DNA from 4 places in the Leclercia sp. LSNIH3 genome. Region 2 is predicted to be linked to each of the others. Evidence: predicted binding sites of a transcription regulator. Region 2 holds the regulator's gene; each other region holds the start of a gene.

Region 1 (3,711 bases), 2.1 Mb from region 2:
CTTGCCCCCCGGTAAATACGGGAGCTGAGAAATAAAGTCCGTATTCAGTCCAAAAAGGGTTAATTGTTTTGCATTTACGCACACCAACGAACCGCTTTCATTATCTGTTGCAATCCATTCCATCGTCGCGGGTTGAGGCAGGATATTCTTATTCACCTGGATGCGAACAAGATAGTGACCAGGGGTGATATACCCCTTCTTTTCAAACTGGGAAATATCAATATTGCTACGATCTTCAACATCAATCATATCAGTGTTGAATTCAACCGCTGAAACGGGCAGCACGAGCATTACTGAATAAAGCGTCGCACTCAGCGAATGTCTTATCAGGGCAGGGAGTTTATTGAATTGAAGTGCTGAATGGCTGAGCATAATCCGTTTCGCTTTAGTAAAAGAATACGTAATAGCCGATGAATCCTTCATCGGCTATTATTAAAGGCGATAAGAAAGGGATTACTGGTATGCGAGAATATAATTCACCTGAGCCTGAACATTACCTGGTGTAGCCGTTTTGCCAGGAATTGGCTCCATGCGGGCCTTAAAGTTCAGCTCCTGATAGGCATTTGCGGTTGGGAATGGCACATCAATTGTCTGACCTAATGTCACTTTATTACTGCCGCTATCCAGTAAGCGAACGCCAACACCTGTTGCGCCACCGATATTGCCATCCAGGGTGTTTTTCATCAGGCTGGTATCACCGCTATCAGTGCTTGCGGAGGTAAAGGTGACCATCACTTTGTTGATGGTGGTGGTGCTTTGCCCGGTCGTTTGCGAAAGAACACAGTCCTGAAGGTGAATATTAACATCTACAGGGAGAGCATTTTTACCGCTATTCAGTACGCTGTCGGCAACTTCACCTAATTCAATCGTCTGATTTTCGTCACCGGGTTTGATAGAGCAGGGTGAACTGATTACTTCGCCAGTGAAGGTAATTTTACCTGAACCCTGGTTATCCGCTGCAGAAGCCGTAAATGTCAGACCAGAAAGTAATGCGGTCATTGCGACTGCAAGGGTAGTCTTGTTAAACATAGAGAGATAATCCTTTATATGAAAATGATGATGCAATAACGGCGGCAATTCACATTGCAACACTTTTTAAACATTGGAGCGGGCAAAATATATCAGCCGCAATATCAATAATCCCGACAGCGTTGCTATAGGGGATTTGTAGTAATTATTAATGAATATTATCTGGTGATGATTTCGCTCGAGGGTATTTTTTTATTCCAGAAATGCGTATCGAGAATTGTGATTAATACTTAAACTTTCAATCTTTTTAAGTAAATGAAGCATTAATTATTTCGCAGATAATAATTGCCATTAATATTTTTTATATGAATTTATGGACGGCAAGAAGTCCGATTTCTTACCCTAATATAGAGAATGGTGATGGTTGACTTTGTGCAGATAATAAAAATTGCGCTCCCCTGACAAGCGGAGCGCAATCAATCAACCGATACCGGCAGACTGTAATAAGACCAGACTCAACCCCATCACCGACATACCGCATAACACGCCATAGCTCGGGTTGTTATTGGGGTCGATCTCTTTGGCAAGCGGCATGAGCTCATCAACCGACAGCGCCACCATAATTCCGGCCACTGCCGCCATAATGGCTGCCATTACCACCGGTGAAATCAGACTGCCAAGAATCAACCACGCCAGCACCCCGCCGAGGATCTCCGCCATACCGGAAATGCCCGCCCAGAATACCGCCTTACGTTTGGATCCGGTGGCCGCATAGACCGGGCCAGCCACCGCCAGACCTTCCGGGATATTGTGCAGCGCCACTGCCAGCGCAATACCAAAACCTAACTCCAGATTGTTGCTGGCAGTCACGTAGGTGGCAACACCTTCCGGGAAGTTATGCAGGCTGATCCCCAGGGTCAACAGCAGCGCGGTGCGTCTGAGGTTTCCGGGTAGCGGCTGACTCCCTTTTTGCATCAGATCCTGCGGATGCGCATGGGGTAACATTCTGTCCAGCGCAAAGTAGCCCAGCAGGCCAAACACAAACATTCCGTAGCCAAGTACGGGCGACATCCCTTCCGTCCCGAGGGCGGCGGGCAACATCTCCATCAGGGAGATGAGCAGCATGATGCCGGCCGCAAAGCCGAGGGAAAAGGCCAGCACCCGGTTAGAGGGCTTCTGGCCCAGTACGCCAAGCATCGCACCGATAAAAGTGGCGGCGCCTGCAAGAATAGTCAGAATCAGGGGAACTGACATTCACCTCTCCTTATGATAATGATTCTCATTCATATTAAAGGCTAAATGCGCACAATGCGAGTGGGTACAGAAGCCTTTACAGATCCCTTACATTCAAATTTCCTGATGATCTTCATCATGGTTATCTGAGTTCATCTTAGCCAGATAACGGATAAGGTAAAGCTATCAAATCGACACCTTATGTAAGGATATCATCATGACTTCTCCTCGTATGCCAGCGCTGTTTTTGGGTCATGGTAGCCCCATGAACGTGCTGGAAGATAACGTCTATACTCGCGCCTGGCGTCATCTGGGAGAGACGTTGCCGCGTCCGAGGGCTATCGTGGTGGTATCCGCACACTGGTTTACCCGTGGCACCGGTGTTACCGCAATGGAGACCCCGAAAACGATCCACGATTTCGGCGGTTTCCCGCAGGCGCTGTACGATACGCACTACCCGGCACCCGGCTCGCCAGCACTGGCGCAGCAGCTGGTGGATCTGCTGGCGCCTGTCCCTGTCACCCTGGATAAAGAGGCATGGGGCTTTGACCATGGCTCCTGGGGCGTGTTGATCAAGATGTACCCGGATGCCGACATCCCGATGGTGCAACTTAGCATCGACAGCACCAAACCGGCGGCGTGGCATCTGGAAATGGGCCGTAAGCTCGCCTCTCTGCGCGATGAGGGCATCATGCTGGTTGCCAGTGGCAACGTGGTACATAACCTGCGTACAGCGCGCTGGCACGGGGAAAACACGCCCTATCCGTGGGCGACGGCATTCAATGATTACGTGAAGATGAACCTGACCTGGCAGGGGCCCGCAGAGGAACATCCTCTGGTCAACTATCTGGCACACGAAGGCGGCTCGCTCTCGAACCCGACGGCGGAACACTTCCTGCCGCTGCTCTATATCCTGGGCGCGTGGGATGGTCAGGAACCAGTTACCACGCCGGTGGATGGCATCGAGATGGGCAGTTTGAGTATGTTGTCGGTGCAGGTGGGGTGAGGACATACCCCTTCTCCGTGTGGGAGAGGGGTGAGGTAAAGGCATCAGGCCGCACAAACCCAGACTGGTAGGCCGGGCAGGCGAAGTTGCTACCCGGCACCATGGCTTATTCCACAAAAATATGCGGATAGAAGCGTGACAGATCCTGGGTGATCAGCGCCCGATCTTCGCGAATACCGATCCCGGCTGGTTGATCGTTGATCAGCCAGCTGCCAATCAGCATATAGCTGTCGCCATACTTCGGCAGTTGATAGAACTGCTGGACGATCATCCCTTCTTCGCCATACGGCCCTTCTACCGCTTCCACGGTGTTACCGTTTTCGATAATCGACACGTTGGCACCTTCGCGGGAGAAAATCGGCTTTTTGACATACTTATCCATCGGCGGATAGTCATCTTCCGCGAAGTACGCTGGCAGCAGGTTCGGATGGTCAGGGAACATCTCCCATAGCATCGGCAGCAGGGCCTTGTTGGAGATGATGCTTTTCCATGCCGGTTCCAGC
Region 2 (3,711 bases):
CACCCTATGTGACCGAGGCGTACCGTGACGCGCTGCTGGCGCAATTTCCTCAGGCCCGTGCGCATGTGATTGCCGGGGCCGGACACTGGGTTCATGCCGAAAAACCGGACGCCGTGCTGCGCGCTATCCGCCGTTACCTCGCTGACATCGAAAATTGATTAAAAAGAGAGCGACTGGTCGCCTGCGGGCCTCCAGTCGTTGGCGTGCCGTTTTCGGTGATGTATGATGGCGCGCTTATCGCCCGGGCATTAGCAGGGTGTCTTGTTTCCCCCGAAGTCTCAAAATCATGGCCAAAGAACACACGGACCGCACGACATTAGATCTGTTCGCGAATGAGCGTCGCCCGGGACGACCGAAAACCAATCCGCTTTCGCGTGATGAACAGCTGCGCATCAATAAGCGCAATCAGCTTAAACGCGATAAAAGTCGTGGGCTCAAACGCGTCGAGCTGAAACTGAATGCTGAAGCCGTCGATGCGCTGAATGAGCTGGCGAACGCCCGTGAGATCAGCCGCAGTGAGCTTATCGAAGAGATGCTGATTTCTCAGCTCGAGAAATGGCACGGCAAAGCGTAAGTCAGAAAACTCCCCTTCTTGTTGTTTTCATGTAGCACAGAGTGCAGTCCTGCGTGATAGCAGTTTCCGCAGGCTTCTCTGTTCTGCTATGATTGCCCTTATCCGTGGCTAAATTGCGCCACCATACCATTAAGTATCAAGAGGTTATTTTACTCATGGCAATCATCGGCATTTTTTTCGGCAGCGACACGGGTAACACCGAAAATATCGCAAAAAACATTCAAAAACAGTTAGGTAAAGACGTTGCCGATGTGCATGACATTGCGAAAAGCAGCAAAGAAGATATCGAAGGTTACGATATTCTGCTGCTGGGCATCCCGACCTGGTATTACGGTGAAGCGCAGTGTGACTGGGACGATTTCTTCCCGTCTCTGGAAGAGATCGACTTCAACGGCAAACTGGTCGCCCTGTTCGGCTGTGGCGATCAGGAAGACTACGCAGAGTACTTCTGCGATGCCCTCGGCACCATCCGCGACATCATTGAGCCACGCGGCGCAGTGATTGTTGGTCACTGGCCAACTGCCGGTTACCACTTCGAAGCCTCTAAAGGCCTTGCCGATGATAACAACTTTGTTGGTCTCGCCATCGATGAAGATCGCCAGCCGGAGCTGACCGCTGAGCGCGTGGACAAATGGGTTAAACAAATTCGCGAAGAGCTGCATCTCGACGCCATTCTGAATGCCTGATGATATCGCGGTGCAACGTTACAGTTGCGCCGCATCAATAGGCAAAACCAATCAAAATAATTGCTACAAATTTTTAACTTTTGCTGCCATACCTGTACAATGATCCAGGAGTAAACGCGGAACCTTGTAACAACTTTGTTGGCGGTACCACGTTTTTATAAGCATACTTTACTTGAGACTTGCAGTTTTCATTAGGTCATGGCAGTTCTATAATGAGACGCATTATCCCAGGTGCATTTTCTGTCACTTCTTCTTTAGAAGTGAATCGTTTAGCAACAGGACAGATTCCGCATGACTGACAACAACACCGCATTAAAGAAGGCCGGACTGAAAGTCACGCTTCCACGGTTAAAAATCCTGGAAGTGCTTCAGGGTCCGGATAACCATCATGTCAGTGCGGAAGACTTATACAAGCGTCTGATCGACATGGGCGAAGAGATTGGTCTGGCTACCGTTTACCGTGTACTGAACCAGTTCGACGATGCAGGCATCGTTACGCGTCATAATTTCGAAGGCGGTAAATCCGTGTTTGAACTGACGCAGCAGCATCACCACGATCACCTGATTTGCCTCGACTGCGGCAAAGTGATCGAATTCAGCGATGATTCCATCGAATTACGCCAGCGCGAAATTGCCGCACGTCATGGCATTCGTCTGACCAACCACAGTCTGTACCTGTATGGCCACTGTGCCGAAGGCGACTGCCGCGAAGATGACCACGCGCACGACACCAAGTAATCTTTGCATCGACTCTGAGCCAACCTGACGGTTGGCTTTTTTTTGCCTGTCATCATGCAAAAAGCCCGGTGGCGCTGCGCTTACCGTACCTGAGGGGATTTCCCCTTTCAGGCTGTGTAAACGTAGCGCCACCGGGCGTGGCAAACAGCAGATTACTTCGCGTTGTTAGTGCGGATCTCCTGCCAAATCTTATCGCAGCTTTTAGTGACTTCCTGATCGTTACCCGTTTTCCGCGCCTGGATACAGGCCTGGTAATCCGCCACCCTGATGGTCTCCTGAGTTGCGAACTGCTCGTGCGCCTTCTCCTTACGCAGCACGTCGAGCACGCTTTGGCAGGCTTCGATCTTCTCTGGCGAACCTTCAGCGGTATTGATGCAGGCGCTGTAGGCCTCTTTCAGCCGGGTATCTTCTTTCTGGGTCTGGGGCTGCGCGCAGGCGGCCAGTCCTGATGCCAGCACCGCAACCACTACGATTTTTTTCAGCATAACGCTCTCCAGTCAGGCGGGGATCGTCCCCGCCCGGATTGTCATCAGAAGATGGTGAACGGGGCGATAACCATAAACTTCACGTCACGCTCATCCTGGAAGATATTGCCGTAGCCGCCGCCGTAGCTTGGGATATCGGAGTGGTTGTCATACTGTGTGAAGTGCAGTTTGAACATGGTTCCTTTCGCGCGGCCGTCCTGCAGGGTGTAGCTCGCATCCAGGCTATAGGCCGATTCTTTGATCTTGTTAGAGGCGATATCCTCACGCTGACCGGCGCTGTTGATTAACCAGTCTGCCGGTTTCGCATCCCAGGCGTAGACATAAGACGCACCAACGCTCCAGCCCGCCAGGTTCCAGTTGCTCAGGTCATACATGGCACCAAAGAAGACCGCTTTTTCACCGTTGGCGTTAAAGTCAGAGCGGTTATCCCACCATACGTCCAGACGACCGTTGGAGGAGGCGTAAGTTGGGGTCATACGTTGCAGGAAGTACCCCTGCTGCCCTTCGGCCTTGACGTAAGTCCCTTCCAGACGTAAATCCACCTGGCCAACTTTGTAGCCCAGGGTGAGCGCCTGCAGCCATGCCGTACCGTCATAAATATCATTCACGGTGCCGCTGTCGGCTTTATCACGCGTGCCGTAAAACTGATAGGTGGTAGAGAGCGGGCCGCCCACGATATCGAGCTTGTAGCTGGCTTTAGCAAAGTACTGATCGATAAAACCTTCAGCCTGGCCAAAAGCGGCTTCCAGAATCAGGTCATTTTTGAAATCGTACTTCGCACCAAAGGAGTGGAGATAATCGACGCGGGTTTTGCGGTCATTCTGATAAAACTTGTCCATCTCGAGATGCCACGGCGCTTTATACTCGTTGGTCCACATGTAAGAGAAACTCAACTCACCGCTATCGCCGTAGTCAAATTTTGCCCCGGCTTCGGCCCCCTGATAGGTACCCGGCATAAAGCTCCAGTGCGGTGCTAACAAAGTTTGACCGGTTGGCTGCAGCCAGCCACCACGCGCCCAGACCGGACCGTATTTAAATTTTGCAGCCGCTTTGTACAGGCTGATCCCGCTCTTATCACCGGACCAGTCCTCTTTATAGGCTTTGTTGCTGGAAGAGAAGGCAATTTCGTTCGGGTGGCCGCTGTCGCCATTTTCGGCCATTTCGATGGCAGTAAAGGCTGCCAGATCAAGACCAAACATATCGGCGGCATAGCCGGACTGGAAATCAA
Region 3 (3,711 bases), 690 kb from region 2:
TGGTGGGATTACTGGACATTCAGTTTACCCGCATTGGTGAGGATGAACTGGAAGCGACCATGCCGGTGGACAGTCGTACCCATCAGCCGTTTGGCCTGCTGCACGGCGGTGCGTCTGTGGTGCTGGCCGAAACCCTTGGCTCGGTGGCGGGGTATCTCTGCACCGAAGGAGAGCAAAAGGTGGTGGGGCTGGAGGTTAATGCCAACCACTTACGTTCCGTGCGTAGCGGTCGGGTACGGGGCGTTTGTCGCGCCCTGCATACTGGCAGGCGACACCAGGTGTGGCAGATTGATATCTTCGATGAACAGCAGAATTTGTGCTGCTCGTCGCGGCTGACCACCGCGGTCGTGTAAAAACTAAGGCCGCGAAAGCGGCCTTTTTTGTTTTCCATCCCGTTGATATCGCGCTGCTTTCAGAAAGGACGCAATTTTTGTTAATTCGCAGATCAACGTTTATGAGACTATTCCGGTGTTCCTTCAAGAGCTAAGCCATGATGAGTGCCGGAGATAAGCGCCGGATGGAACAAGAAGCCCTTAAGATTACCTGCGGTAGTCTTAAGGGCTTTCTTTTTTGCGCGTCTCAACCGCGGCCTTTTGTCCCTTCAATAATCATCTTTAATGTCCTGCATGGCTGACAGGAACACCAGACCGGTAATGACCACGGCAAGGATGGCGGTTATCAATAGTGCAGTAAGCATATCCCCTCCTTTTGCTGGCCCTATACAGCAAGGATAGCGCACCCCAGGCCTGTTATTAGCCCCCTTCGGGCCGCTTTCGGAATACGCTTACAGGTACGAACAGCGAAGCCACCCCTCCTCCTATCTCAAAAATAGGCATTTTCTATACATATTTTGCATTTATCGCGTACAGCCCCAAATAAAGCGAAAATTACGCTTTCGATCAATGTGTTAAGTAAATGTGATCATCCCTGTTAACCCTCGTAGCAGGGTCTATGCTTAATGAAAGTAGCCAAAAAGGGCGGTTAAGCCGAATGCCCCTGCAACTGAGGGGTTGAAGTGATAATCATTATCACTAACATGGTGTTATGCCCTGGGGGCGCACTACAAGAGGTGGATTTATGCAACAGCATTCAGAAACATTCGATCCAACAGAATTTGCGTGGCGTGGTTTATCGCTCACACCTTCCGCAGCGGCGCATATACGCGACCTGGTGAGCAAAAAGGAGGGCATGCTCGGTGTGCGGTTAGCCGTTAAGACGACCGGTTGTGCCGGTTTTGGTTATGTGCTGGATACCGTCAGCGAACCGGCTAAAGACGACCTGCTATTCGAGCAGGACGGTGCCCGGCTGTATGTTCCCTTGCAGGCAATGCCGTTTATCGACGGTACGGAAGTGGATTACGTGCGCGAAGGCTTAAACCAGTTATTCAAATTCAATAACCCGAAAGCCCAGAACGAATGCGGCTGCGGCGAAAGTTTTGGGGTATAGGCGGTATTATGTCTCGACATACTGAAGCAACTGACGATGTCAACACCTGGTCCGGCGGCCATATCAATTACAAAGAAGGCTTCTTCACCCAATTGCAGACCGATGAGATGGCAAAAGGGATCAACGAAGAGGTCATCCGCGCTATCTCTGCAAGGCGTAACGAGCCAGAGTGGATGCTGGAGTTCCGACTCAATGCGTTCAAAGCCTGGCTGGAGATGGACGAGCCGCACTGGCTGAAGGCGCACTACGATAAGCTGAACTATCAGGATTACAGCTACTACTCTGCGCCGTCGTGCGGCAACTGCGACGATACCTGCGCCTCTGAACCCGGCGCGGTGCAGCAGACCGGCACTAACGCCTTTTTAAGCAAAGAGGTGGAAGAGGCTTTCGAGCAGCTTGGCGTCCCGGTGCGCGAAGGGCGTGAGGTGGCGGTAGATGCCATCTTCGACTCCGTTTCGGTCGCCACCACCTACCGGGAAAAGCTGGGTGAGCAGGGGATCATTTTCTGCTCCTTTGGCGAAGCCATTCACGATCACCCCGAGCTGGTGAAGAAGTATCTCGGTACCGTGGTGCCGGGCAACGACAACTTCTTTGCTGCGCTGAACGCGGCGGTGGCCTCTGACGGCACCTTTATCTATGTACCTAAGGGCGTACGTTGCCCAATGGAGCTATCGACCTATTTCCGCATCAACGCCGAGAAAACCGGTCAGTTTGAACGCACCATTCTGGTGGCCGATGAGGGCAGCTACGTCAGCTATATCGAGGGCTGTTCCGCCCCGGTGCGTGACAGCTATCAGCTGCACGCCGCGGTAGTGGAAGTGATCATCCATAAAGACGCCGAGGTGAAATACTCGACGGTGCAGAACTGGTTCCCGGGGGATAACAACACGGGCGGCATTCTGAACTTCGTCACCAAGCGCGCCCTGTGCGAAGGCGAGAACAGCAAGATGTCGTGGACTCAGTCGGAAACCGGCTCCGCCATCACCTGGAAGTACCCGAGCTGCATTCTGCGCGGGGACAACTCCATCGGCGAGTTCTACTCGGTGGCGCTCACCAGCGGCCATCAGCAGGCCGATACCGGCACCAAGATGATCCACATCGGCAAGAACACCAAATCGACCATTATCTCGAAGGGGATTTCGGCGGGCAAAAGCCAGAACAGCTATCGGGGATTGGTCAAGATTATGCCAACCGCCACCAACGCCCGTAACTTTACCCAGTGTGACTCGATGCTGATTGGCCCTGACTGCGGGGCGCATACCTTCCCGTACGTCGAATGCCGTAACAACAGCGCTCAGCTGGAGCATGAAGCGACCACCTCGCGGATTGGTGAAGATCAGCTCTTCTACTGCCTGCAGCGCGGCATCAGCGAAGAGGATGCCATATCCATGATTGTGAACGGCTTCTGTAAGGATGTGTTCTCGGAACTGCCGCTGGAGTTTGCCGTTGAAGCGCAGAAATTACTGGCGATTAGCCTTGAACACAGCGTCGGTTAAGGATTAAGGAAAGCACATGTTAAGCATTAAAGATTTACAGGTCAGTGTGGAAGATAAAGCGATCCTGCGCGGCCTGAGCCTGGAGGTTCGTCCGGGTGAAGTGCACGCCATTATGGGGCCGAACGGCTCGGGGAAAAGTACGCTCTCGGCAACCCTTGCCGGACGCGAAGATTATGAAGTGGTTGGCGGATCGGTGGAGTTTAAAGGCAAAGATCTGCTGGAGCTGTCGCCGGAAGATCGCGCTGGCGAAGGCATTTTTATGGCCTTCCAGTATCCGGTGGAGATCCCGGGCGTCAGCAACCAGTTCTTCCTGCAGACTGCGCTCAATGCCGTGCGCAAATACCGTAGCGAAGAGGAGCTGGATCGCTTTGATTTTCAGGATCTGATGGAAGAGAAGATCCAGCTGCTGAAGATGCCGGAAGACCTGCTCACCCGCTCGGTCAACGTCGGTTTTTCCGGCGGGGAGAAGAAGCGCAACGACATTCTGCAGATGGCGGTGCTGGAGCCGGAGCTGTGCATCCTCGATGAAACCGACTCCGGGCTGGACATCGACGCCCTGAAAATTGTCGCCGACGGCGTTAACGCCCTGCGCGACGGCAAACGGTCGTTCATTATCGTCACCCACTACCAGCGTATTCTCGATTACATCAAGCCGGATTACGTGCACGTGCTCTATCAGGGGCGTATTGTGAAATCCGGTGATTTCACGCTAGTGAAACAGCTGGAGGAGCAGGGCTATGGCTGGCTTAGCGAACAGCAGTAACGCGCT
Region 4 (3,711 bases), 2.1 Mb from region 2:
CCACTTCGCCACCGGGACGCAGCTCGGCAATCTGCTCTGGCTGGTTCGGCAGGATCAGCGACTCAAAGCCGCCCCATGAATAGGCCATGCTGAACAGCGAGAAGTTATCGAGGTAGTTTGCCAGCTCGTCATTGCTCAGACGCTTGTTGAGCACAAACGAGAACAAGCCGCTGCTGCCCGTAAAGTCACGTTGCCAGAAGGCATGACCTACACTGCCCGGCAGCGCCGGATGGTTAACGCGCGCCACCTGCGGATGCTGCGCCAGCCACTGGGCAACTTTCAGGCTGCTTTCATGATGCTGACGCAGGCGGACGCTCAGGGTGCGCAGGCCGCGGCTGGTCATGTAGGCCGTGTCGGCATCCACCATTTGCCCCATCAGATAGGCGTTTTCACGCAGCTGATCCCAGCAGCGGGCGTTGGAAACCGCCGTGCCGATCATGCCGTCCGAGTGGCCAATCAGGTATTTGGTTGCCGCCTGGATAGAGATGTCGATACCAAAATCGAGCGCCTTAAACAGCACGCCCGCCGCCCAGGTGTTGTCGATCATGATAATAGCGTCCGGCGCTTTACTGCGTACCGCCTGCACAATGGAGGGTACATCATGCACTTCCATGGTGATGGAGCCCGGCGATTCGAGGAACACAATCCGGGTATTAGGCTGGATGAGATCGGCGATGTTCGCGCCGATCTGCGGATCGAACCAGCCGGTGGTGACGCCCAGCTTGCTGAGAATTTTGGTGCAGAAATCCTGGCTCGGCTCGTAGGCGGTGTTGGTCATCAGGATGTGATCGCCCTGTTCGACAAACGCCAGAATGGTATTGGCCACTGCCGCCGCGCCGCACGGGAAAAGCGCACAGCCTGCGCCGCCTTCCAGCTCGCACATCGCGTCCTGTAAGGAGAAGTGGGTCAGCGTGCCGCGACGCCCGTAAAACAGCTCGCCCTTTGCCCGGTTGCGGGTGGCGTGCTTTTTCGCCTCGACGGTATCAAACACCAGCGATGAGGCGCGCTGAATGACGCTATTCACTGAACCGAGGGTGTATTTCTTACTGCGTCCCGCCTGAACAAGGGTGGTATCAAGATGCTTCTCTTTCATGTCTGCGCAACCTGTTTTTATACGTCTGGACGTCCACACTAACATGAAAGTAAAAATGGTCGCGAGAAGGGTAGGGGGAACAGCGGAAAATTTTTTAAAATTTGTTTCCGGGAAATTTTTCCTGCGTAAGCGCAAGGAAAATGAAACGAATTTACGGCACTATGTAAATACTAATGAGAACTACTATCAATTCGATGCTGTTTTGATATTATTATGCTCAGATTTTGTGATTTGTGTCCTGGAGATACCGAGTGGGTAATAATTTGATGCAGACGGATCTCTCCGTCTGGGGTATGTATCATCATGCCGACATCGTGGTGAAGATTGTGATGATCGGTCTGATTCTGGCGTCTGTCGTCACCTGGGCTATTTTCTTTAGCAAGAGCGTGGAGCTTATCTCGCACAAGCGTCGTCTTAAGCGCGAGCAGCAGCAGTTGGCCGAGGCCCGCAGCCTGAATCAGGCGAGCGATATGACCTCTTCCTTCCAGGCCAAAAGCCTGACCACCCAGTTGATCAACGAAGCCCAGAACGAGCTTGAACTCTCTGCAGGCAGCGAAGACAACGAAGGGATTAAAGAGCGTACCGGCTTCCGCCTTGAGCGTCGCGTTGCGGCCATTGGCCGTCACATGGGGCGTGGCAACGGCTACCTGGCGACCATCGGTGCCATTTCGCCGTTCGTCGGTCTGTTTGGTACGGTCTGGGGCATCATGAACAGCTTCATCGGCATCGCCCAGACTCAAACCACCAACCTCGCGGTTGTGGCGCCCGGCATCGCAGAAGCCCTGCTGGCGACGGCGATTGGTCTGGTTGCCGCTATCCCGGCGGTCGTTATCTATAACATCTTCGCCCGTATGATCGGCAGCTACAAAGCGACCCTCGGCGACGTTGCCGCTCAGGTTCTGCTGCTGCAAAGCCGCGACCTGGACCTCAGCGCCAGCTCAGTGAAGCCGGTCCGTTCTGCTCAGAAATTACACTTAGGTTGATTCGCCATGGCAATGCGTCTTAATGAAAACCTGGACGATAACGGCGAAATGCACGAAATCAACGTGACGCCGTTTATCGACGTCATGCTGGTTCTGCTGATTATCTTCATGGTCGCAGCGCCCCTGGCGACGGTGGACGTGAAGGTGAATCTGCCTGCCTCCTCCAGCCAGCCGCAGCCGCGCCCGGAAAAACCGATTTATCTGTCCGTGAAAGCCGATAAATCCATGTTCCTCGGGAATGATCCGGTGACGGATGAGTCGGTGATCCCGGCGCTGAATACCCTGACCAACGGCAAGAAAGACACCACCGTTTTCTTCCGGGCCGACAAGACCGTCGACTACGAAACCATGATGAAGGTAATGGACACGCTGCATCAGGCGGGTTACCTGAAGATTGGCCTGGTAGGCGAAGAGAAAGCGGCAGCGAAATAAAAGCAAAAAGGCAACGTAAGTTGCCTTTTTTTATGGTCATTCCCTCTCCCTTGGGAGAGGGGCAGGGCAGTCAGGCCGGGTAAGTTAACGTCACCCGGCCCTGCATAACAACTACCCCAGATGTTCCCCGCCGCACACACCGTGTACTTCCGCCGTCACATAGCTTGATTCCTGGCTTGCCAGGTAGACATACACCGGCGCCAGCTCCGCAGGCTGCCCTGCACGCTTCATCGGTGTCTGCTGACCAAACTGCGGGATTTTCTCCTGCGGCTGACCGCCGGAAATTTGCAACGCCGTCCAGATAGGCCCCGGCGCCACGACGTTAACGCGCACGCCGCTCTCTGCTACCTGTTTCGCCAGCCCGCGGCTGTAGTTAAGGATAGCGGCTTTGGTGGACGCGTAGTCCAGCAGGTGCGGGCTGGGCTGATACGCCTGAATCGACGAGGTGGTGATGATGCTCGCCCCGGCAGGCAACAGCGGCAGCGCCTCCTGGGTGATCCAGAACAGCGCGAACACGTTCACGGCGTAGGTCTGTTGAAACTGCTCCGTCGTCAGGTCGGCAATCTTCTCGACCGCTACCTGCTTACCGGCCACCAGCGCCAGCACGTCCAGCCCACCCAGTTCCTGATGGGCTTTATGCACCAGTGAACGGGCAAACTTTTCATCACTTAGATCGCCGGGGATCAGCACCGCTTTGCGTCCGGCTTCTTCTATCAACTGCTTAACCTGCTGCGCATCCTCTTCTTCGGCGGGCAGATAGTTAATAGCGACGTCTGCGCCTTCACGCGCGTAAGCGATGGCGGCAGCGCGTCCAATGCCGGAGTCGCCTCCTGTCACCAGCGCCTTACGATCCTGTAGTCTGCCGCTGCCTTTATAGGTCTTTTCACCGCAATCCGGCACCGGATCCATCTTGCTCTGCACCCCGGGTACCGGCTGCTTCTGCTGCGGATATTCGCCGGTGTAGTACTGGGTGGTAGGGTTCTGGATTTCGCTCTGGGAATTTGCCATTAAGGTTCTCCTTGAGTGGGTGATCGGTCTTTAAGCTTAGGAGAATCAACCGGGAATTGCAGATTATTCAGGATAATCCTTAAACCAACAGCAACAGGCGAGGCGGTAAGAAGGGGGGGTTACGGCTTTTGCGGTGCAGGCGCGGTGGATTTCGCGGCCAGCGCCTCTTCATCCAGGGCGACGGTGGTCACGCTG

Evidence for each region. Region 2 encodes Fur, which represses iron uptake genes when iron is present. Its sites were predicted from a motif close to ATAATAATGAGAACNACTATCAA; they were not measured.
Region 1: zupT (zinc transporter ZupT) is a predicted target of Fur. The motif match lies at 2,236-2,258, and genes of this name have one in related genera.
Region 3: sufA (Fe-S cluster assembly scaffold SufA) is a predicted target of Fur. The motif match lies at 1,016-1,038, and genes of this name have one in related genera.
Region 4: exbB (tol-pal system-associated acyl-CoA thioesterase) is a predicted target of Fur. The motif match lies at 1,261-1,283, and genes of this name have one in related genera.

The regions. Positions count from the first base shown of each region.
Region 1 is NZ_CP026387.1:3,146,432-3,150,142, forward strand. It holds gene C3F35_RS15300 (fimbria/pilus outer membrane usher protein) at 1-291, opposite strand, end outside; gene C3F35_RS15305 (fimbrial-like protein) at 454-1,029, opposite strand; gene zupT (zinc transporter ZupT) at 1,450-2,223, opposite strand; gene ygiD (4,5-DOPA dioxygenase extradiol) at 2,420-3,208, shown strand; gene C3F35_RS15320 (glutathionylspermidine synthase family protein) at 3,315-3,711, opposite strand, start outside.
Region 2 is NZ_CP026387.1:1,072,779-1,076,489, forward strand. It holds gene ybfF (esterase) at 1-158, shown strand, start outside; gene ybfE (LexA regulated protein) at 287-574, shown strand; gene fldA (flavodoxin FldA) at 730-1,260, shown strand; gene fur (ferric iron uptake transcriptional regulator) at 1,552-1,998, shown strand; gene chiQ (ChiQ/YbfN family lipoprotein) at 2,151-2,480, opposite strand; gene chiP (chitoporin ChiP) at 2,528-3,711, opposite strand, start outside.
Region 3 is NZ_CP026387.1:377,884-381,594, reverse strand. It holds gene menI (1,4-dihydroxy-2-naphthoyl-CoA hydrolase) at 1-353, shown strand, start outside; gene sufA (Fe-S cluster assembly scaffold SufA) at 1,078-1,446, shown strand; gene sufB (Fe-S cluster assembly protein SufB) at 1,455-2,942, shown strand; gene sufC (Fe-S cluster assembly ATPase SufC) at 2,959-3,705, shown strand; gene sufD (Fe-S cluster assembly protein SufD) at 3,680-3,711, shown strand, end outside.
Region 4 is NZ_CP026387.1:3,180,207-3,183,917, forward strand. It holds gene metC (cystathionine beta-lyase) at 1-1,093, opposite strand, end outside; gene exbB (tol-pal system-associated acyl-CoA thioesterase) at 1,345-2,076, shown strand; gene exbD (TonB system transport protein ExbD) at 2,083-2,508, shown strand; gene C3F35_RS15490 (SDR family oxidoreductase) at 2,620-3,516, opposite strand; gene C3F35_RS15495 (hypothetical protein) at 3,636-3,711, opposite strand, start outside.